DNA from 3 places in the Paenibacillus provencensis genome. Region 3 is predicted to be linked to each of the others. Evidence: riboswitches for the same ligand, from Rfam matches in the RefSeq annotation. Region 3 holds a riboswitch; each other region holds the start of a gene.
What was found. Region 3 has a riboswitch for thiamine pyrophosphate ahead of ACFQ3J_RS14970 (Ykof family thiamine-binding protein). Riboswitches for the same ligand answer to the same signal wherever they lie in the genome.
Positions count from the first base shown of each region.

Region 1: it holds a riboswitch for thiamine pyrophosphate, as region 3 does, so the genes downstream of both, ACFQ3J_RS19205 (ABC transporter substrate-binding protein) here and ACFQ3J_RS14970 (Ykof family thiamine-binding protein) in region 3, are expected to answer to the same signal.
Region 2: it holds a riboswitch for thiamine pyrophosphate, as region 3 does, so the genes downstream of both, thiC (phosphomethylpyrimidine synthase ThiC) here and ACFQ3J_RS14970 (Ykof family thiamine-binding protein) in region 3, are expected to answer to the same signal.

Region 1 is NZ_JBHTKX010000003.1:101,317-108,901, forward strand. Features, by position in the region: gene ACFQ3J_RS19195 (ABC transporter permease) at 1-487, opposite strand, end outside; gene ACFQ3J_RS19200 (MTH1187 family thiamine-binding protein) at 484-777, opposite strand; gene ACFQ3J_RS19205 (ABC transporter substrate-binding protein) at 806-1,831, opposite strand; TPP riboswitch at 2,041-2,160, opposite strand; gene ACFQ3J_RS19210 (hypothetical protein) at 2,297-2,461, shown strand; gene serS (serine--tRNA ligase) at 2,537-3,832, shown strand; gene ACFQ3J_RS19220 (pyridoxamine 5'-phosphate oxidase family protein) at 3,990-4,406, shown strand; gene ACFQ3J_RS19225 (bifunctional 2',3'-cyclic-nucleotide 2'-phosphodiesterase/3'-nucleotidase) at 4,818-7,067, shown strand; gene ACFQ3J_RS19230 (hypothetical protein) at 7,238-7,585, opposite strand, start outside.
Region 2 is NZ_JBHTKX010000003.1:357,496-365,080, reverse strand. Features, by position in the region: gene ACFQ3J_RS20395 (amidohydrolase) at 1-603, shown strand, start outside; gene ACFQ3J_RS20390 (manganese catalase family protein) at 753-1,607, opposite strand; gene ACFQ3J_RS20385 (pyridoxamine 5'-phosphate oxidase family protein) at 1,844-2,323, opposite strand; gene thiC (phosphomethylpyrimidine synthase ThiC) at 2,483-4,273, opposite strand; TPP riboswitch at 4,524-4,634, opposite strand; gene ACFQ3J_RS20375 (IclR family transcriptional regulator) at 4,750-5,499, opposite strand; gene ACFQ3J_RS20370 (alpha/beta hydrolase) at 5,851-6,843, shown strand; gene ACFQ3J_RS20365 (Fe-Mn family superoxide dismutase) at 7,027-7,585, shown strand, end outside.
Region 3 is NZ_JBHTKX010000001.1:3,106,030-3,113,614, reverse strand. Features, by position in the region: gene ACFQ3J_RS14985 (DUF1801 domain-containing protein) at 1-137, shown strand, start outside; gene ACFQ3J_RS14980 (DEAD/DEAH box helicase) at 334-3,630, shown strand; gene ACFQ3J_RS14975 (DUF896 domain-containing protein) at 3,713-3,949, opposite strand; TPP riboswitch at 4,161-4,287, shown strand; gene ACFQ3J_RS14970 (Ykof family thiamine-binding protein) at 4,435-5,043, shown strand; gene ACFQ3J_RS14965 (ECF transporter S component) at 5,047-5,625, shown strand; gene ACFQ3J_RS14960 (energy-coupling factor transporter ATPase) at 5,625-7,585, shown strand, end outside.

The DNA.
Region 1 (7,585 bases), on a different contig from region 3:
TTTGCCCTTTGCTGGCTCCGGCCATTCTCATGTAGCTCAGCATTGCGCGATCCGTTTGCATCAGTCCGTCCATGGCAGATACCGCGATCGGAAAGAAGCAGACGAGCGTAATAACGATGATCTTGGGCAGCAGGCCGAATCCGAACCAGATCATCAGAAGCGGCGCGAGCGCAATCGTCGGAATATTCTGGCTCAGGATGAGCAATGGATATAGGGCTGTTTTCATAAATGGAACCAGATGCAGCAGCATGGCCGTTAGAAGTCCGATCGCAGCGCCAATGCCGAAGCCGAGCAGGGTGAGCTGTACGGTCGCCCAAGTATGCTCCGTAAGACTTGCCGCCTGTGCAGCTGCTTCGCGGGTAATATCAACAGGACTTGGCAGAATCCACTTCTCAATGTGAAAAAGCGGCACGGCTATTTGCCATACCGCCAAAAAGAGGATGACCGCCGCGACAGGCGGCAGCACACTTCTTACAACACGTTTCATGATGGATACTTCTCCGTTAATCCTTCCATGCTGATTCCGCTTGGATAATGGGCAATCTTGATTTGTGAAATAATGCTCGGGCTGCCAGCCTCAATGAGTACCTCATGAACTCTTTGCACAATTTCGAGCAGTTCGGGAAGCTCGCCCTCCAGGGTCGTTTCGAGTGGATGAACCTGATATTTCACGCCGGATTGCTGTATCACTTCAATGGCACGGTCCACATAAGGAATCGAATCTTCTCCATTCGGTGTTTTTGGAATAACTTGAATGCTTAGTAATGTTTGAGCCATTTGGTTCACCAACGCTTTCCTTTAATAATTATTGATGTGGCAGAAATTCATTCGTAAAAGCCTTCTCGACATCCAGTGGCTGGTCTAGCAGCTCGTGCTCTACCATCCAGTCGGAGTAGTTTTGCCATACCTCTGCTTTTTGTTCGCCCCAGTGCGCAGCATCATCCTGATATTTCGGGCTGAGCCACTTCTGGCTCTCAAGCACAAGCTCTTTATCGAGGTCAGGTACGGCCTCGCTCAATATCCCTGCGGCTTCTTCCGGATGATCAATCGTATATTCATAGCCTTTGGTCGTTGCGCGCATGAAGGCTTTGACAAGCTCAGGATCCTCATCAATGGTTGCCTCATTCGTGATAAGTACAGGAGTGTAGTAATCAAGCTTCTCGGAATAGTCCTTAACGTAGAACATATCAATCGGCTCACCGCGGAGCTCGGCTTCAATACCCGTCCAGGCGTAGAATATCCATGCAAAATCAATGTCTCGCTTCGTTGCGGTAAAGAAGTCGGCATCGCCGATGTTCACATTATTCACTTTGCTTACATCCGCGCCTTCCATACCCATAATTGTATCCAGAACTGCCGAGTCGATGGGGTTGCCCCATCCTCCATAGGTTTTGCCTTCAAAGTCCTTCGGAGACTCGATGTTCCGGTCAGCAGGCGCTGCAAAGCCGGAGGTATTATGCTGAATGACGGCAGCAATGGATACGATCGGGACACCTTGTGTCCGAGCTTGGGTAACCCCTTCTTGGTAGCTTACGCCAAAAGGAACCTCACCAGAAGCGACCATTGTATCTGCACCGGCTTGGCCGGGCTGAATAATCTCTACATTCAGGCCCTCCTCCTCGTAGAAGCCTTGGCTGACTGCTGCGTATAAGCCCGTATGATTCGTATTTGGCGTCCAGTCCAGTACGACCTTGATGTCGCGGAGGCTTTCACTCGCTGCCGGTTCCTCCGAGCCTGCGCCAGAATCTTCATTCGCTGTGCCGCTGCTGCCGCAAGCAGTGACGATCGTCATGAGTGTAATGAGAAGCAGGATTCCTAACTTTTTGTACATGTTTCTCTCTCCTTTTAAATTACCCCTATTATTGACGAAATTTCCATTTCAACTTCTATAAGTTCAAGAGAGGCTTCCTTGAAAGCCATCCTGAAACGGGAGATCGTTAGAGTGGGAGTGCATTCTTGCGATCATAATAAAAAAAGCGTCCCAGATAAGGGACGCATGCAGACGTAAGGGCTAAGGGCTGTCTAAATATAGAACAGCACACTCGAAGTTCTCTCCATTCCTACGCTGGCATTACCCAGATCAGGTTTAAAGGGTACGTATCTAACACGCTTTCACGGATACTATCTCAGCCGGCTAACCCAGCACCCCTTGAGGTTAAATATGAAGTTTAGGACATTTCAGAAGCTAATTATAGCCCTCCTTGGCAGGAAAGTACAGCATATTCAGGAATAAAATCATTGTAATGTGGAAATGTCTAAACTATAATACCTTTAATTGAAAACGTGAAAAATGCCAATGAAGAGCATCCAACTCGGAGGTATTCTCGTCAAGGGAAAGTTTATACTGACCCCTAAGTTAATCGGAACCGCCCGTTATTGCGGAACCAAAGAGATTGAAGTGAGACTTAATGCTGACCGCATGAAGGCTGCTTCAATAAATTGGGTGGCACCGCGAGCATAGAGCGCTCCTCGTCCCAACGGATGAGGGCGCTCTATGCTTTTTTAGTATAACGAATTTAACTTAGGGGTGACGTGAATGCTGGATATGAAATGGATTAGGGAGCATGCAGAGCAGGTTCAGGAAGCAGCTAATTGGAAGAGAATAGACATATCCATAAATGAGCTGCTAATGTGTGATGATGCGCGTAGGGAGCTGATTACCGAAGTGGAGAAGCTCCGGCAACAGCGAAATGTCGAGTCGGAGAGAATAGGACAGCTGATAAGAGAGGCCAAACAGGAGGAGGCAGCGGCTGCCCGTGAAGCTGTGCGGCAGGTAAACGGACAACTAGAGGAAGCAGAAGCAAGGCTCGCCGAGGTGACGGAACGTTATAACAAGCTGCGGCTGCTTGTCCCGAATGTTGTATCCCCTGACACACCCCGAGGGCAGAGCGATAAGGATAATGTCATTGTAAGGAAGGTTGGAGAGGTCAGTTCGCCTCCATTCCCAGTCAAGGACCATATGGAACTCGGAGAGCTTCATGATCTCATTGACGCTCCACGCGGAGTCAAAGTTGGCGGCTCGCGCAGCTACTATCTGAAGGGCGACGGAGTTCTGCTGCACCGCGCCGTTCAGCAGCTTGCACTGGATATTGTGATGAAGCACGGCTTCGTACCGATGGAGGTGCCGATTATGGTCAGGGAAGAGGCGCTGGAGAACACCGGATTTTTCCCGAGCGGTCGTGACCAGACTTATGAGCTTGCAGGAGATGATAAGTTTCTGATCGGTACTTCAGAGGTTCCGCTCATCTCGTATTATGCTGGGGAAGTGATTGATGTGGCAGCACCGGTTCGTCTGGCGGCCGTATCGACAAGCTTCCGGAGCGAAGTCGGCTCTGCGGGACGTGACGTGCGCGGGCTCTACCGGGTGCATCAGTTTGCCAAAGTAGAGATGGTCGTCCTGACAGAGGCTGATCCGGAGGTGTCAGAAGAGATGCTCCAGGAAATTACGGGCTACGCTGAAGAGCTGCTACAGGCGCTAGAGCTTCCATACCAGGTGGTTGCAGTATGCACAGGTGATATGTCTCAAAAAACATATAAACAGTATGATATTGAGACTTGGATGCCTAGCCGGGGCAGCTATGGGGAGACGCATTCGTCGTCGAACCTGCATGATTTTCAGGCGCGCCGCTCCAATATCCGCTATAGGGGTACCGATGGTCAATTGAGGTATTGTCATACATTGAACAACACGGCCGTGGCCTCACCAAGAATCCTGATTCCTCTCCTTGAGAATCATCAGCAGGAGGATGGAATCGTTTATATACCGAAGGCGCTCCGCCCTTACATGGGAAATAGAGAGAGGCTGGTTCCTGTCCGGCAGAATGAGAATTAAAGAACCTGTTCGTTCTATCAGGCCAGCACTCAGATTCCTAGTGAATGACAAGCCCGGCAGGTATGGGGCGGTTTATGTTAAATATCCACGGGTTCAACTTTCAGGAGCAGGGTACACTAATAATAGAGTGTATTTTTGAAAGGAGACCTGAAGTGCTATGAATAAAACAGATCTTGAACAACATATTATACAAGCGATTGAGGACAATCCGTATTGCTCGCTGGCAACGGTGGAAGGCGGTAAGCCTAAGGTAAGATATATGGCTGTCTATAATGACGGTCTCAACATCTATATGGCGACCAACCGCTGCACCCACAAAGTGGAGGAGCTTGAGGATAATCCGAATGTCAGCCTGCTGCTCGGATACGAATCAGGCGGAACGAAGGACCTTCTGGAGATCGAGGGAACAGCAGAAGTGAGCCGTAATGGTGAACTCCGCAAGCAGCTGTGGAATGACCGTCTGGAGAAATGGTTTACAGGGCCCGATGATCCCAATTATGTCATCCTAGATATCACGCCTAAACGAATTGAGTATACAGGCAAGGGTCAGGAACTGCAGGTATGGGAAGCGTAATTTGTAGATCATAAGGATGATCAGATCAAGCAGTAGACGTCTAAGCTTAATGATGGAAGAGCAAGAGAGGCTTACCGAAGCTTCTCTTGCTCTTTTTTGTGTTTGATTGACGATGAAGGCCAGATGATTGCACAGACACATAATTCGAATAATCGACATCTAGATGTCAAATAACTTAACTTAATGGTTGTAAGGTAAAGTCATTTTTGTGTTTTTTCATAAAAATATGTTATAACGTTGTGCATTAATCAAAAACTTCTCTCTTTAACACTTCTAAATATTGATATAAAATAGCATTTAGAAATATATTTCTCCAAGGGAGGTCTTGGTGTCAGGCTAGATGACAGCGTAGATTCTACATACAAGGAACTGTGGCAAGGGAATGAAGGACCTAATACAGGAGGGGTACATTTGAAGAAGAGGAATACAATTTTGGCAGGAATGACAACGGCAGCACTGTTGTTTCAGCTCTTTGCAATTCCAGGACAGCCCGTGTCCGCAGAGGAAGCAGCCAAGGTTAAACTACGCATTCTCGAAACGACAGATATTCATGCCAATTTGGTAGACTACGACTACTATACGGATAAAGCGATTGAGACCTATGGTCTGGCACGAACAGCAACGCTGATCAAACAAGCACGCAGTGAGGCGAAGAACAGCATGCTGTTCGACAATGGCGATCTCATTCAGGGCAATCCGCTTGGGGATTATGTAGCCAAGGTTAAGCCGCTTAAGGGTGACGAAGTGCATCCGGTATATAAAGCAATGAATCTGCTTGATTATGATGCGGCAACGCCCGGGAATCATGAGTTCAACTATGGACTGGAGTTCTTTGACCAGGTATTAAAAGGGGCAGAATTCCCTTATGTGAATGCAAACATCTACAAGGATGACGGCGATGATGATGAGAGCAATGATGTGAACCATTATAAACCGTATGAGATTATCGAGAAGAAGGTAACGGACGAGTCGGGTAAGGAGCATACGCTTAAGGTCGGCGTTATCGGTCTCGTTACTCCTCAAATTATGCAATGGGACAGCGCATACTTGACAGGTAAAGTAATAACGAAGGATATCGTCAAAACAGCTGAGAAGTTCGTGCCCGAAATCGAAGCTGCAGGGGCGGATTTGATCGTAGCACTGGCGCACTCGGGTTATGATGAGAATCCACCAGCAGAAATGGCGGAGAACGCGGTTCTGCCACTTAGCCAGGTTGAAGGTATTGACGCAATCCTGTTCGGACATGCCCATAAGATTTTCCCTGGATCTGCTTTTGAAGGAATGAAGGGTGTTGACCTCGCGAAAGGAACCATTAATGGTGTTGCGGCTGTTGAGCCGGGAGCATGGGGAGATAATCTCGGAGTCATTGATCTGGAGCTTGCGCAGGTGGATGGAGAATGGGAGGTTGTCGACTCCACAGCAGTATCCCGCCCGATCTACGATTCAGCAAATGCCAAATCGATTGCAGCATTGGATGAAGAAATAGCGGCAGCGGTACAAGCGGAACATGAAGCAACCGTGGAATACGTGCGTGGTCCTGTAGGAGAAACTACAGCGCCAATTACGAGTTATTTTGCGCTTGTACAGGATGATCCATCCATTCAGATCGTGACCAATGCACAGAAATGGTATGTAGAGAACAAGTTGAAGGGCACAGAGTATGAAGGAATTCCAGTTCTGTCCGCGGGTGCTCCATTCAAGGCGGGCGGACGCATGGGTCCGGACTATTATACAGATATCCCGGCAGGTACAATCGCCATTAAAAACGTAGCAGATCTATATGTATATCCTAATACAGTTCATGCGGTTGAACTGACAGGAGCAGAAGTGAAGGAATGGCTGGAATGGTCCGCAGGACAATTCAATACCATTGATCCATCCAAGAGTGGAGAGCAGGAGCTCGTGAATGTTGACTTCCCGACGTACAATTATGATGTTATTGATGGTGTAACCTATGAGATTGATGTGACGGAGCCAGCGAAATATGACGGTAAAGGGAACGTCGTAAGTGCATCTTCCAACCGCATCAAGAACTTGAAGTATGATGGTAAGGCGATTGAGCCTGAGCAAAAATTTATTGTAGCTACCAATAACTATCGTGCAGGCTCCAATAAATTGGCGAATCCGGACGGCAAGCGCATCATTATGGCTGCTCCAGATGAGAGCCGTCAGGCCATTATTGATTATATCGCGCAAAATAAGACAATCAACCCAGCTGCGGATGGAAACTGGTCATTTGCCAAGATTTCCGGTACTCCGGAGATTATCTTCAATACCTCCCCTGCAGCCAGCAGTATTGTTACTGCCGATGCGGAGCTTAGCGGCGCGATGACCTATCTGGGTGAGAATGAGGATGGTTTTGGCAAGTATTCCTTAGACTTGTCCGGCGGCGCGGATACGGCAGCTCCAGAAGTCGAAGAACCGGAAGCAGAAGAGACGCCGACGGAACCAAAGCCGACAACTCCAGCAACGAAGCCGGACCCTAAGCCTGTCAAACCGGAGGCTGGCAAGGATCAGGTGTATGTCATCAAGAGAGGGGACAACCTGTACCGAATTGGCCTGAAGTACGGGGTTGATTGGAATGCGATTGCCAAGGCAAACAAAATAAGCAATGTACACAAGCTGCAAATAGGACAAAAAATCATCATCCCTGCATCCTAAGATGTAAGAACGAACAAAAGATCCGTACCCGCAAGGAGCCAAGAGGTGGCCAGCGGGTACGGATCTTTTGCCGTTTGCGGGGAAGATTTTTTAACGAGGAGAAGCAGGAGTTGAACGCTGCTCTGTTGATCGCTGTTCAGATGTGTCGATAGAGATGATCAGACAATGAACTAGACGATGGTGGTTACGTAGATGCCGAGCGGTGTGCTTGCACTGCCTGCAGTCATGTATTTGAAGCTATAGGAGCTCTCACCCGGTGGAACCGTAATATCCGCGATCGGGCTGAGCTGGGTGTTGTTGCGCAGAAGCGGAATTCCGTAGGTCTTGCCATCAATCAGGGCAGCTCCGGCAAAGGCTCCGCCTCTAGGATTGACGCGTATGCGCACGGCTGCTTCACTGTCGGTCTCATTCAGAATCGGAATCGTCACCTGATAGACTGCACCGAATTGTCCGCGGTTTGTCAGTGAGTTCGGCAGCGTACTGTTCTCGGCCGTAAATAGCAGGTCAACTGGCGGCTC
Region 2 (7,585 bases), on a different contig from region 3:
GCAGCAATGATGACAGAAACGAGTGTACACTGGGACATCAAGGCTGGCTGTTATGATACACTGCCGAATGCCACGCTGAATGATCTCATGCATGCTCAAACCGAAATTGCAGATCCTATCCTTTATACTCCAGAAGAAGAAGTGTTCGCCGAACAGCTGCTTAAAAGCATTCATCCAGATGTCCTGGCAGCCAATCCAGAAGCTGCGATGCGCTCTGACAAATCCATTCTACCGACAGAATTTATCAATAATAAACAATTCTTTGGTATAACGATGGGCGGCTCCTCTGATGTAGGTGATGTGTCCTGGATCGCACCGATGGGTCAGGTCATGACGACTTGCGCTCCACTGGGGGTTCAAGTCCACACTTGGCAGGCCACCGCCTCCTTCGGCTCTTCCATTGGAATGAAGGGGATGCATTATGCCGCGAAGCTGATGGCTCTATCTGCTTATGATCTGCTTCTTAATACAGACGGAGTAATTGAACAGGCCAAAGCCGAATTCAAGGAAAGAGTGAATGGCATCACTTTTAAGGCAGGAATTCCTGCTGAAGTGAAGCCTCCGGTGCCGGCGCATATCAAATTGACAGTACCGGCAGGATAATCTTACGGCCGCAGGCTGAGAACTTACAGGTGGATGCCTGGCAGATTTCGTTTCCATTAGAAAAACTCCAGATCCTCGCTGCCAGGAAGCGAGGAGAACTGGAGTTTTTCTATTTAGCTTCGCATTATTTTCACATAGAAACCAGGCTGTTATCTGTTTAAGTCGTTAAGACCTGGAGCATGCTCGTTCGGCATGTCTGGCAGCATAGGTACCGGATGTCCGATTGGAGGGGCCGTTACCTCAAGCTCCCCGCCATTACGGCTAGGGGATTTTCCGCTGAAAATCTCCCCAATCCGGGTATCGTCCAGCCTAAAGTTAAATTGTGCGTTATGGAAGCCCATGTCTACATATTTTCTGCACTCCGGATACTTGTGGATATCATAATTAGGCACCGGGAACAGCTTGCCCCACTCTACACCAAGCGTCTCAAGCGCTTTGGCGAACGCGTTCTGATGCGCATTGTCCCGCACGATGAGAAAGGCTAAGGTTTCTCTGAACGTCTTATTGGAGCTCATCTCATAAATACGGGACTTTTGCAGAACACCCGTCGATTCAAGCACCAGATTATCCATAAGGTCAGCCACGAGATTGCCATGGTTGTATACATAATTGCCCATCCACGGATTTCCGGCTGCATCTACAGGCAGAGACCCTTGCGCACCAACGATGAAGTGATGCGGATTCGCATGTCTAACAGCCTCATCTAGCGGAGCACCATCAACACCCGCGTCGCCAGGCGTCTCCTCACCTGATCCGTTCAGGAGCTGATTAATCGTCGTCTGCACCAGCTCGACATGGCTGATCTCCTCCAGAAATACACCTCGCATCAAATCACGATATTGGGTCTTATTCCCGCGGAAATTACTGCTCTGAAAAAAATACTGCATCATCGTACGCATTTCACCGAACCTTCCACCCAAAGCTTCTTGCAGCACCTTAGCCGCAGCTGGATCTGGCTTGTCTGGCACGATAATGTTGATGAGATCCTCTTTATAAAAATACACAGGGAACACCTTCTTTACTGGAAAATTTTGAAGTCATCCTATTTTGTTTCAAGAGTTCCTGCTTTATGCAAAATGAGGAAATCACGAAATCTTACAGCCCCCTAAGAAGGAGTGTAATTTATGAATATCGGTTCTCAAATATGAAGTTGATTCACTGCATTAAATATGAAGCACACAAAAAAGTGGGGGCCCCCATATGAGGACCCCCTGGTAAGTATGATCATATACAAGCTCCGTTACAGATCTACGGTCTTGTTCAAATCCATCTCACTATTACCTGTCATTTTGTTAATAAGATTCTTGACCAGCTTGGTTTTGCTGCCTGTTTCCCAATACTCGGCGGTATCTGCCTGAATCTTAATGAGCACCAGCGAAGGATCATCATAGGAAACATCAAGCAGCATCTCATAGGCTTTGTTCCAAAATTCCTTCACTTTCGCCGGATCCTGAATCAGCTCCACTTCCCCCCGAATGGAAACATAGGATTTACCGACATAGGCTACATTGACCAACGGATTCTGAATCAATTCCTGATATTTGTTTGTGTCCTTTTTCGTCAAGAACCAAAGATCTCCGTCGAATTCAACCTCCTGAGTCTTCATCGGACGGGAGACAAGCCCTTCTGTTGTTACAGTTGTCAGCATCGCTGTATCTATACCTTTGATCAAATCTCTCACCGTCTCAATTGCTTCTTGATTCGCTACTGGAGTATTCATAAATGCGATTCCCTCCTTGGCATCATATGAAATTTTGACAGCTGTCATATCGCTCTCACATTCCTATGGCTCTCACATTTATTTTACCCAACTAGAGAATCTGCAATCTGTGAAACGACCTCTCTCATTATTTTCCTAATGTAAACGGTAAGGATCTAATCACCTGTTCTGACCACGATATTCCTCCGCCTTCTCCTGCATGCCTGCATGAATCGCTTCCTTCTCACTAACTCCTTTGGCGGATGCCATATTCCGAATATCCTGAGTGATGCGCATACTGCAAAATTTCGGACCACACATGGAACAAAAATGCGCTGTTTTTGCACCTTCGGCTGGAAGAGTCTCATCGTGGTAGGATAGAGCACGCTCCGGATCAAGAGACAGATTGAACTGGTCCTTCCAGCGGAACTCAAATCTTGCCTTGGAGAGGGCATCGTCTCTTTTTTGTGCTCTTGGGTGACCCTTGGCCAGATCGGCTGCATGGGCAGCGATTTTATAGGCAATGACCCCCTCCCTCACATCGTTCTTATCAGGTAGTCCCAAATGCTCCTTCGGCGTAACATAACATAGCATGGAGGTACCAAACCAACCGATCATCGCCGCTCCAATGGCAGACGTAATGTGATCATATCCGGGAGCAATATCTGTTGTAAGTGGACCCAGCGTGTAAAATGGGGCTTCCTGGCAGATCTCCATCTGCAGATCAACGTTCTCTTTGATCTTGTGCATAGGCACGTGTCCCGGACCTTCGATCATCACCTGTACATCATGCTTCCAGGCGATCTGCGTCAGCTCCCCGAGTGTTGCCAGCTCAGCCATTTGAGCCTCATCATTGGCATCATAGATACTGCCGGGTCTCAGTCCATCTCCAAGTGAAAAAGCAACATCATATCTGCTCATAATTTCACAGATCTCTTCAAAATGAGTATACAAAAAGTTCTCCTGATGATGCGCCAGGCACCATGCTGCCATAATAGAGCCGCCCCGTGACACAATTCCGGTCATTCGCTCTGCTGTCATTGGAATATATCTGAGCAGTACTCCCGCATGGATCGTAAAATAATCAACTCCCTGCTCCGCTTGCTCAATCAGCGTATCTCTGTAAATCTCCCAAGAGAGTTTCTCCGCCTCCCCGTTTACCTTCTCCAGCGCTTGATACAGTGGAACTGTGCCTATCGGCACAGGAGAATTGCGGATAATCCATTCTCTCGTCGTATGAATATGACGGCCGGTCGACAGGTCCATGACCGTATCCGCTCCCCAGTGAACGGCCCAGCTCATCTTCTCCACTTCCTCCTCAATAGAAGAGGAAACTGCAGAGTTCCCGATATTCGCATTGATCTTGACATGGAATCGGCTTCCGATCAGCATCGGCTCACTCTCCGGATGGTTGATGTTAGAAGGCAGGATTGCTCTTCCTCTGGCAATTTCACTCCTTACAAACTCCGCTTCAAGCCCCTCCCGGATTGCGGCAAACTCCATCTCAGGGGTCACGATCCCTTTTTTGGCATAATGCATCTGAGTCACACAGCGTCCTGACTTGGCTCGAAGCGGCTGCCTTCTGACGCCCGGGAACACCTCTATCTCCTGCTGCGCACTTCTATCGGACCGAATCCCATTATCCTCTGGACGGATTGCTCTTCCTTCATAAAACTCAACATCTTCACGCTCAAGTATCCAATTCCGGCGCAGCAAAGGAAGACCCTGACGGATATCGACTTCACCGTTCAAATCTCCCATCGGTCCGCTTGTATCGTACACCCGAAATGGCTCATTCTGCTCTACTCCTTGGGGCGTACTGGTGGGATGAAGTTCAATTTCGCGCTCAGGTACAGCAATGTCCGGGCGCGATCCTTGAATGTATACCTTCTTGCTCGAGGGGAATGGCTGGAGCCTTCCAGATTCACCCTTCAAATGCTCTTCTCTTAAAGCCGATGCCTCTGTGTTCATTCCTGTGTTTGAATGATTCATACGTGCTTCCTCCTTTGTTCGAGTTGGGAAGCCCTCTCCTGAGCTGTGTTTGAAAGACAGAAGCTATACAAACGATAGCCAGTTATATAGAAGCTGCAGCAACAAAAAGAGCTGATTCCCACAGGGGGAATCAGCTCTAATCCATATAAGATCTTGTGTTGTGTACAGGCTAATGGAGCTGCATAGGTTAATAGCAGAACCTTCACCATATATCACGGATCTTATCGATATTTATCGCCAATTACTTCCCTACGCTGGTATGATCCAGATCAGGTACAAAGAGTCCGGCACCTTGCAGTACCATCTCAGCCCGGCATTTCGGGCTCCCCTAGTAAATTGTTATTGTTATTCATGTTTGACCCCTATCCTTCGTCTAAATTGAGGTCCATACAAGATTATCTCATTCACAGCACATTTTCAACCTTTATTCTCCATTCGTTCATTACAAAGGAGAGCTACCTCAGCATAAATCCCATTTGCGCGGCTGTCTCCATAACAATAGGTGCGTATTCCCGAAGCGTCTCTTCCGACAGCCTGCTTATCGGTCCGGATAAAGACAAGGCCGCTGCCACATTGCCCTTGCGATCAAAGATCGGCGCTGATACGGCTGCTGCTCCAGGCTCTCTCTCTTCATAGCTCGTTGCATATCCCAATTCCCTGATTTCTTGCAGCTGACTCAAATAAATATCTTGATCAACTGACAAGGGGGTATCAAAATTGCGTATCAGCTGCTCCTGCTCTTCTCTTGCTGCAAACGCAACCAACACTTTACTCGATGCTCCAACCGACAATGGCAGCCTTACACCTACAGGTGCTACCCTTCGAATCGCTTGATTGCTCTGCACGGCCTGAACGCGTATCCGTTCATTGCCATCCTTCAAATACAAGCTAACCGTTTCTCCCAAGCGATCACGAAGGCGCTCCATTGCAGGCAGCAAGAGGATGGCCGGGTCATCACTCTGGGACATATGTGCCGCAAGCTCCCAAATTCGAATGCCAAGCCGATACTTCTCCGTCAAAGGATTACGCACAACAAATCCCCTGTCCTCAAGTGTTGTCAGCAAACGATGCACCGTACTTTTATGTAAACCGATCTTGCCAGAAATTTCGGTAAGACCCAGATCTGATTGCTCTGTAAAGCATAACAAAATGTCCAACGCCCTCTCGACCGCTCGTACCGTTAATTTGCGATCTTGCTCTTCCATGCATAATCCCCTCTCTGTTTCATCACGTGAAACCTGGTTACATAAATTATAAGAGAATTGATGACCAAAGTAAAGATTTAATTGAGAATTAATCTCAATTAAACAAGCTCATTTCTCTCAACAATCGATCATAATGGAGAGATTTTGGAATAAGTCTTCCTTCACTTGACAAACATTTTTCACCATTAATTTCACTTACATTACAAGTGTGTAACAATTAGTCCCAATCAATTGACTTTAGACAGGACGCATCATAGGATAAAGAATAAAGTTATACCAACCTCATCTTTGTTCACAGGTTGGATTTAGTAAATTAGTCCTATTTAACATTCTTCTGGAAGGAGGAGTATGATGTTTCCTATATCCGAGAATAGATCTCTTAAGCAGAACGTATCAAGTGCTCCTCCCGCACTTTCCACTCGGCTCATCCGTTTTAAGCATATCGTGGTTGCCCTAATATTATCGATCATATTCTTTCTCGTATTTTGCTTTATTGCTCTTCATGCCTATATCGCATGGGTGTTATCCTACCCGGCGGTAGCTCCGGTGTATTCAAACCCCATGCTGTCCAAGGGGATGGAGTATGAAGAGGTGACTTTCCCTGCCTCAGACGGAAGCCGGAACGTTAGTGGATGGTACATCCCTGCAGAGGAGAACAGCAGCAAAACGATCGTGTTCAGTCACGGCTATGGAGCTAACCGGGAAGAATCATGGATTCCCATGTATGATCTGGCCCATTACGCTCATCAGCAAAATTTTAATGTCATTATGTTTGATTACGGCTTCGCTTCCCAAAACACAAGAGTCGTTGCTACCGGAGGAAAGGCAGAATCGAAGCAGCTTCTTGGCGCAGTTCAGCTCGCTAAGCAAAAAGGAGCTCAAGAAGTTGTCGTATGGGGCTTCTCTATGGGAGCAGGGACAGCTCTTCAGGCCGCCCTTCAAACAGAGGACATTGATGCCATGATTCTAGACAGCACGTTCCTGCTGGAGCCGGATACGCTGTATCATAATATACAGAATCAGATTGATTTGCCGAAGCAGCCTACCCTACAAATTCTAACGATGCTGTTCCCGATTCTGAATGGCACCAGCCTAAACTCCATTCCTTATCAGGAGGTAAGTTCGAAAGCTTATGATATTCCTATCTTCTTCATCCACGGAACCCAGGATGAGAAGGCCCCTTATCCAATGGCAGAGCTCTTTGCGAGCAACCAGACCAATCCGAACTCTGATGTGTGGATCGTAGAGGAAGCACGTCATGAGCTCATATATAGAGAGCATCCCAGAGAGTACTTGAACAAGGTTTCTTCATTCCTTGGCGGTATAAGTCTCGCTCAAAAATAGATCAAGCTGAGGCACCTTTAAAAAGGTGCCTTTTTCATATCCTTTTTTATATCCTCTCTTATTTTGACAAGTCATCATAGTACAAGCTCTAATGAGAATAAGTATACGTTAGATCATTACGCCGTCTGCTGCTATGCACAGTATTTGTTTGAATAAGAATCCATCTTGGGAGGTGCCGAGCTTATGGAGCTCAGTTATGGACCCTATTTACCGCTGCGCGCGTTAGAAGAAATTCGGTCTTGGAAGGATACTGAAATGGGATGCACAAATATGATCACATCGATTGCACCGGAGCTGGAGGATGCCTATGTGAAGCTTCTCAATGAATGGGGAAGCGTATTCCAACGATCTGCCTCTGCAGCAGATGATCTGCTGCAGAGGGTAAGAACGGGCGTGCAGCCGCCGGATGATTATGCGCTTGGTCAGCTGGATGTGCTGCTTGCCGCTTCGTTTAACCAATCGAAGGAATTCCATCGTCACCTCGGGCACATTCTTGAGCATAGCGCAGCTCTATCAGGTAACCCTGCTGCGGAGGTTGTATTTCGATACATCCAGGACCAATCAGAGCAGACTGTGAATAAACTCCGGGGACTGGACCATCCGGCTGCCATCTCCCAGAGAGTAAGACCTGGAAGCACCTGGAACGAAGAGCCCTTCCCTTACCCGGACGTAACAGCACCGCGAACCGGAGCTTCTGAAGAATTGGTTCAGGAATTATCTAAAGCTCTCACTGTATCCGATA
Region 3 (7,585 bases):
ATGCAACAGGTCTTGCACTTCCAGAAGGGGAATTTGAAGGGCCTGAAGAAAGAAAAACCCGGAAGCTGCGTAAAGGCGACGCCATTGATCTGGATCAGCTGACAGAATGGGTGAGGCAGGCCTCTGAATCTCTTTAATAAGAGTAAAATGGAAAATACACAAATAAGAACTAGCTTCCGAAAGCACTAGACTATGCCTTGTCAAGCGTCCGGTGCTTTTTTTGCTGTATAAAAATAGGCGGTGGCTTGTGAAGTGAAACTATCGCGCATTAATGGTATCATTGCAGTTACAAGAATTGAAACGTGATAGCCAGAAGGAAGGTAACAAAGCGAAATGACGACAATGCTGAATCGGAAGAAGATTAAACTGATGTGCGGCAAGAAGTTTTATGAACGTGGTGAAGAATACTACAATGCGGGCATGGTAGGTATAACCTTATCGGACGCATCGGCGGGCAATTTTCAGGCCGTAGTTAAGGGCGGCGGCAAAAATAAATATGATGTTTCAATCCAGTTGAAGGCCGGAGGAGATATTGAAGCACAATGCACTTGTCCTGCCTACAATAATTACAATTATTATTGCAAGCATATTGCCGCTGCCCTCCTTCAGATTAATGAGATGCAGCAGGAGGGGCGCATTGAGGTGAACGCTTACCCCTCTTTGCTTCATCCCGAGACGGTTGTTCCAGAGGGGAGATTAACCCCGCGCTACCACAGAGAAGCGAGCGAGGAGCAGATCATAGAGGATGTGCTGGCTCTCTTCAGCAGTACGGCTAAGGTGAGTCCAGCTGCAAAATATATTATGGAGACAAGAGAGCCTCTGAGCATCGAGTATCTAATTAAGCTGGTTCCATACGGTCTGAACAAGCATATGATTGGATTGGAGATGAAGCTTGGAGCGAGGCGCTTGTATATCGTTCAGCAGATGAAGCAGTTTCTAAGCCGGATGCAGCATGGGGGATCGTATGTCTTTTCGAAGAATTTCACCTATAACCCCGAAGCTCATTATTTCAAACCCCATGACGAAGCTGTGTTGAAAGAGCTGATCCAATTGGAGCGTCAGGAGGAAATGTATCACGAGTCGTTAAACTCCTATCCGGGACGCGGCAAGAACCAGGACAGGCTGCTGCTGATTCCCCCGCTGGCGTGGGAACAAATCGCCCCACTGCTTCAGAATGTGCCTGAGGCATATACGCAGCAGGAAGAGCAGATATTCAGCGGAGTTTCCCTTACGGAAAGCTTGCTGCCGCTTGATTTTGAATTTAACAAGACGGACACAGGCGCAGGCTATGAGCTGACGGCTATGGGAATCCGTGATGTCCTGATCCTGCCTGAGTATCGGATGGCGGTGAAAAACGGCATTTTCTACAAAATGTCAGAGGAATCCGTCAGCCAGATCGCAGGCTTGCAGGAGAAGCTGTCACGTGTACATTTTCCGAAGCTCACGATACCTGCCAAGCAGATGGGACCTTATATCGAGAAGGTCGTCCCGGGTCTAATGCGGCTCGGACGAGTACATCTGGCAGAGGAAGTGTCCAGTCACATGGTCCAGGTGCCGCTGAAGGCAAGGCTGTATCTGGATCGCGTTCGGGACAAGCTGCTGGCGAGTCTCGAATTCCAGTATGGAGATGTCGTGATCAATCCATTGGAGGAGAAGGTGAGGCTCCCGGAGAACAAGATCATTATTCGGGACAAGTCACAAGAGGAACAAATTATCCGGCTGATGCAAACAAGTGATTTTACCCAGACGGAATCTGGATATTACCTGGAGAATGAGGATGCGGAATTTGATTTTTTGTATTACACAATGCCTCAGCTTGAGCAGCTGCTTGATGTGTATGCCACTTCGGCAGTGAAGATTAGGGTTCTGTCTGAGCCGGTCAGCCCGAAGCTTCATGTGGATATGGATGAGCGGACGGACTGGATGGAATTCAAATTTGATATTAACGGCATACCGCTGAATGAAATCAAGCACGTGATAGAGAGTGTGGAGGCAAAAAGAAGATATCATAGGCTGTCGAATGGGGCACTTATGCCCTTGTCAGCTTCTGCCTTTCAAGAGATTGTGAGACTCATGAACGACATGGGCTTTCGCAAGGGAGAGATCGATGACGGGATCATGAAGCTTCCGGTCGCAGCAGGTCTTAAGATAATGGACCGGGATCTGGGGGAGCAAGTACAGCTTGGCAGCAGACTGAAGGAATTTATAGGGAACCTCGCCCATCCAGAACATATGGATTTTCCCATTCCTGATAGGCTCGCTCCTATACTGAGGGACTATCAGAAGCAGGGCTATCAATGGATGAAGACGCTCGCCTCCTATCGGTTTGGCGGTATTCTGGCAGACGATATGGGACTCGGCAAAACGCTTCAGAGCATCACCTATATCGTGTCTGAGCTTCAAACCATACGGGAGCATAAGCAGCCCGTAATGATCGCAGCGCCTGCTTCCCTCATCTACAATTGGAAGAATGAGCTTGAGAAATTTGCTCCAGAGCTCACGACAATCATCGTAGACGGAACCAAACCGGAGCGACTGAAGATCATCCGTGAGCATACAGCGGTGGATGTACTTATCACCTCCTATCCGCTTCTGCGCATGGATGCGGATATGTATAGTGAAAGGCATTTCCATGCCTTTATTATGGATGAAGCGCAGGCGTTCAAGAATCATGCGACACAAACTGCACATGCGGTAAAATCAGTCAGTGCAAGACATCGTTTCGCACTCACCGGAACACCGATCGAGAACCGTCTGGAAGAGCTATGGTCTATCTATGACGTTGTCTTTCCAGAGCTGTTTCAAGGCAGAAAAGCCTTTAATGAGTTGCCAAGAGAAGTAGTTGCACGTAGAATCCGTCCGTTCCTGCTGCGCCGTGTGAAGGCAGATGTACTTGCGGAGCTGCCGGATAAGATTGAGTCCTTGCACACTTCCGAGCTGCTGACCGAGCAGAAGAAGCTCTATGTTGCCTTCTTGGCCAAGCTGCGGGCAGAGACCGTGAAGCATCTGAGCGAGAAGCAGTTCGACAAGAATCGAATCAAGATCTTGGCTGGCTTGACCCGGCTAAGACAGCTGTGCTGCCATCCTGGTCTATTTGTAGAAGGATATACGGGAAGCTCTGCGAAATTCGAGCAGCTGTTGGAGCTCATCGAAGAAAGCCGAAGCGCAGGCAAAAGGGTGCTGCTCTTCTCTCAATTTACTGAAATGCTGGGCATCATCGGCAGGGAGCTCGGGGCTCAAGGGGTTCCATTCTTTTATCTGGATGGGCAGACACCGGGCCAAGAGCGTGTTGAAATGTGCCAGCGCTACAACGAAGGGGAGAAGGATTTCTTCCTGATATCGCTGAAGGCCGGCGGTACAGGACTTAACTTGACGGGGGCGGATACCGTTATTCTGTATGATCTATGGTGGAACCCTGCGGTAGAAGACCAGGCAGCGAGCCGGGCACACCGGATGGGACAGAAGAACGTGGTTCAGGTGATCCGGCTGGTGAGCCGTGGAACGGTAGAGGATAAAATGTACGAGCTTCAGCAGCGCAAGAAAAATCTCATAGAAGAAATTATTCAGCCCGGTCAGGAATCATCATCCGCCTTAAGTGAGGAAGAAATCCGCGAAATACTGGCGATCTAGCATGTATGATCCTGAAGAAAGAAAAGGATAGAATCGACAGATACCCGCTGCGTACGGGTATTCGATTCTATCCTTTTATACATTAATTGAGCTTGGATTTATCCTGCTGCTGCTCAAGCTTGAGTTTCTCTGGAGTGACGTCGTCCCCATTCGGATCAACGATGGTCAGTCCGGATATCGTGGACAATACCTGTCCGCGGATGGCCTTCAAATATTCCTCACGAAGCGCCTTCTGCTCGGTAATTTCCTCCGGCGTGAGGCCTTCCTTCTTCTGTTTGCGGCTCAGCTCATTGATTCTATTTAATGAAGGGATCTCCATGGTATCAGCCTTCCTTTCAAGTAACATTGTATCATGACAGTTTACTGTATGAAGCAGCTTTATGCAACCCGAATAGGTAGAAGATAGGCTGTTATCTGCCTTGCTGCTTAAATTCTTCTTTAACAATTCAGATATATCGCTGAATTAATCCAAACTTTACAAAACAGGAGAAAGCAGTATAATGGGATACGATTGGAACAGCATAATCGAAATGTAGCACTAGGGGTGCCTTAACTGGCTGAGAGACCAATACGTCGATGAAGGAAATGGACGATGGCGGTTAACCCTTTACACCCGATCTAGATCATACTAGCGTGGGGAAGTGCGGGGATATGAAATGATAATAGCCCATTCAAATCTGAACCGAAGGCTTCGTTTCAGATGAAGTAAGATTTTGGGCTTCACATTTTATTGAGCTGCACTCACTTAGGGGTGCAGCTCTTTTTGTGTTGTTTCAACAATACTTGACCTGAGGAGATGGAGCAATGAGTACAGAAGTATGTGGAACAAGCCGAATCGTGGGCTGTCGTTTTTCGCTATATCCGATGAGTGATCGGTTTGTTGATATTATTCTTGGTGCGATCAAGGAGGCGGACACCTCCAAGGTATGGACAGAGACCGGTGATGTAAGTACTTGCGTACGAGGCAGGCTGGAGCATGTGTTTGATGTAATGAAGGCGATCTTTCTGCATGCGGCAAATACAGGCGAGCACGTAGTGTTCAGCGGCACCTTCTCTATTGGCTGTCCGGGTGATTCGGCGGGTGATGTGTATATGTCAGAAGATGCCGCTCGAATGAATGAAGATACGGTATCCTCCATCCGTATGGAAGGAGCGGCGGAATATGCGCTGTACGCTCTCGGGGAGCCGGAATACATGAAGAAGATTGCGCATGTCGTTGATATTGCGAAGGACGATGGCAGCTACGGCGGGGGCATACATTACGCTACACGCCTTGAAGGAGATGTTCATACGATCTTTAAGACATTGGAGCAGTCCTTTGAAGTGACGCAGGAGTCGGTGTCCCATGTCGTGATGACTGTAACCCTGTCCTGCAACAGTCCGTCCAAAAAGGTACAAGGGAAGGTGGTATAGCTTATGGGAGCCTGGAAGCTGCGTGACATTATCGTATTAAGCTCATTGTCCGTTGTTTTTGCTGTCATTTATCTCGTGTTCTTACAGATTGGAAATCTGCTGACAGGTGTTATGGGGCCGATGGGTTATGAGGTGATCTTCGGAATCTGGTTCATTGTCTCGATCATTGCTGCCTACATTATTCGTAAGCCAGGGGCTGCCTTTCTGTCAGAAACGATTGCCGGCATTATTGAAGTCCTGATTGGAAATACAACGGGACCCATTCTTATCGTATCGGCCATGATACAAGGTCTTGGAGCTGAAGCGGTCTTTGCGGCTGTTCGTTATCGTAAATATTCACTCCCGGTCCTGATGCTGTCAGGTATTGGTGCGGCGGTGTTCAGCTTCGCCTGGGGCTACTTCCGATCCGGCTTCGCCGCTTTATCACCTGAATTGGTCATCGCGATGCTGGGGGTTCGTATCATCAGTGGGGCACTCCTGGCCGGTCTGCTTGGAAAATGGATCGCGGATGCCCTTGTTCGGACCGGTGTGCTGCGGAGCTTTCCGGTTGCCAAAGCAGCAGCCCGGTCACACAAAGCATAATGGTACTCCAACCGCGTAAAGATCAGCCGGCTGATGAGATACTCAGATCCTCTGCTGCCATTGAAGTGAGAGATTTAACGCTGAAGTTCGAAGAAGAAGCTGCGCTCATATTAAACGGGGTTACATTCGACTTGAATCCAGGTGAAATGCTGCTGCTCCTGGGACCTAGCGGCAGCGGTAAGAGCTCATTGGCGCTGTGTCTGAACGGAATTTATCCGCAAGAGATCGAGAGTATGGTTACGGGAAGTGTCAGGATATGGGGCAGATCCATGACAGAAGAGAGTGCAGCCGTACATGCACAAGCAGTAGGAATCGTCTTTCAAGATGTAGACAGCCAGTTCTGCATGCTGACAGTGGAAGAAGAAGCTGCCTTCTGCCTGGAGAACGTGGGATGTCCACATGAGAGGATCAGCGGCCGAATAGATGAAGCGCTTCAGATGGTTGATTTGCACCAGTACAGGACAGCGCAGATTCATACACTCTCGGGCGGTATGAAGCAGCGTCTAGCTATCGCCTGTGCACTCGCACTTCGGCCCGGCATCCTTGTGCTGGATGAACCGACGGCTAATCTTGACCCGGTTTCTACTCGAAATCTGGCTCAGCTCATCTCATTACTTCGCAAGAAGCATGGAATAACCGTCCTTCTGATCGAGCATCAGCTGGATGCCTGGATGGCTGATGTTGATCGTATTATCTTAATGGATCACGAAGGGCGAATATGCCGAATGGCTGCGCCAGACGTATTTTTTTCCATGTATCGTGCTGAACTGGATCAAATGGGAATTTGGGTGCCCGGACCAGTGAGCCTGCAGCGGCAATTATGTGAACATGTACATGGAGCGGCTGAAGTCCTTCCACTTACGTCACAGGAGCTCATTGATTATTGGAGATCGCGTCCGGTGCTTGAGCAAGAACAGGTTAGTCATTACTTGCGGGAGAGGGCTGAGCAATCTCCGTTTCCTCGAAGAGATGAAGAGAGACGGGATCCGGTGCTGGAGGCCCAAGGTATAACATTCTATCGGCAGAATCGGCCAGTCATTCAGAATGTCTCTCTAAGTGTAAGGGCAGGTGAATTCATTGCCGTAACTGGACCGAACGGAGCAGGAAAGTCTACCCTGGCCGGGCTTCTGTCCGGATTACTCACGCCTAAGGAGGGGCGGGTACTGGCTGGCGGAGAGGATATGACCCGGCTGCCGGAGTCCATCATTCGCAAGCGGGTAGGCCTCGTCTTTCAGCATCCTGAGCATCAGTTCGTCACGGATAAAGTGAGCGAGGAGCTTGCATTTGGACTGCGTTTGCAGGGCATACCCGAGAAAGAGGTTCAGCTAAGGTCAGCTGAGCTTCTAGCCGAGTTTCGTCTATCCCATCTTGCAGATCGCAGTCCTTATGCACTGAGTCAGGGCCAGAAACGAAGGCTGAGCGTGGCTTCAATGCTTGTGGAAGAGCAGCAGGTGCTCATATGTGATGAGCCCACCTACGGGCAGGATGCCTATGCATCTCTGCGGCTGCTGGAAGCACTGAAGGCAAGGGTCCGGCAAGGGCTTACTGTTATCATGATTACACATGATATGGAGTGGGTCCGGGCATATGCGAGCCGTGTGATCGTGGTGGTGGATGGAGGAATAGAACTGGATGACAGCGCGACAACATTGTGGCACTGGCCCGAGGACAGACTTGCCGGGGTGAAGCTGGTGCTGCCGCTTGAGGTACAGCTGGCAAGAGCACTCGAAGCAAACACAGACACCGCAACGAACAGGGACATCGCAACAAGCACAGGCATTGGAACAGGCACAGACCTCACAACGGAGAGGGACTTCTCTAACCCACACCCCGCTCACGCGGCATTGCTTGCTTCCGAAAGTGCTCAGCACGCCGGTTGGAATCTTCACCAGATGAATCCGAGTATCAAGGCACTTGCAGTTACCCTTGGCGTCATTCTGCTGTCCTTTGCGTTTGATCC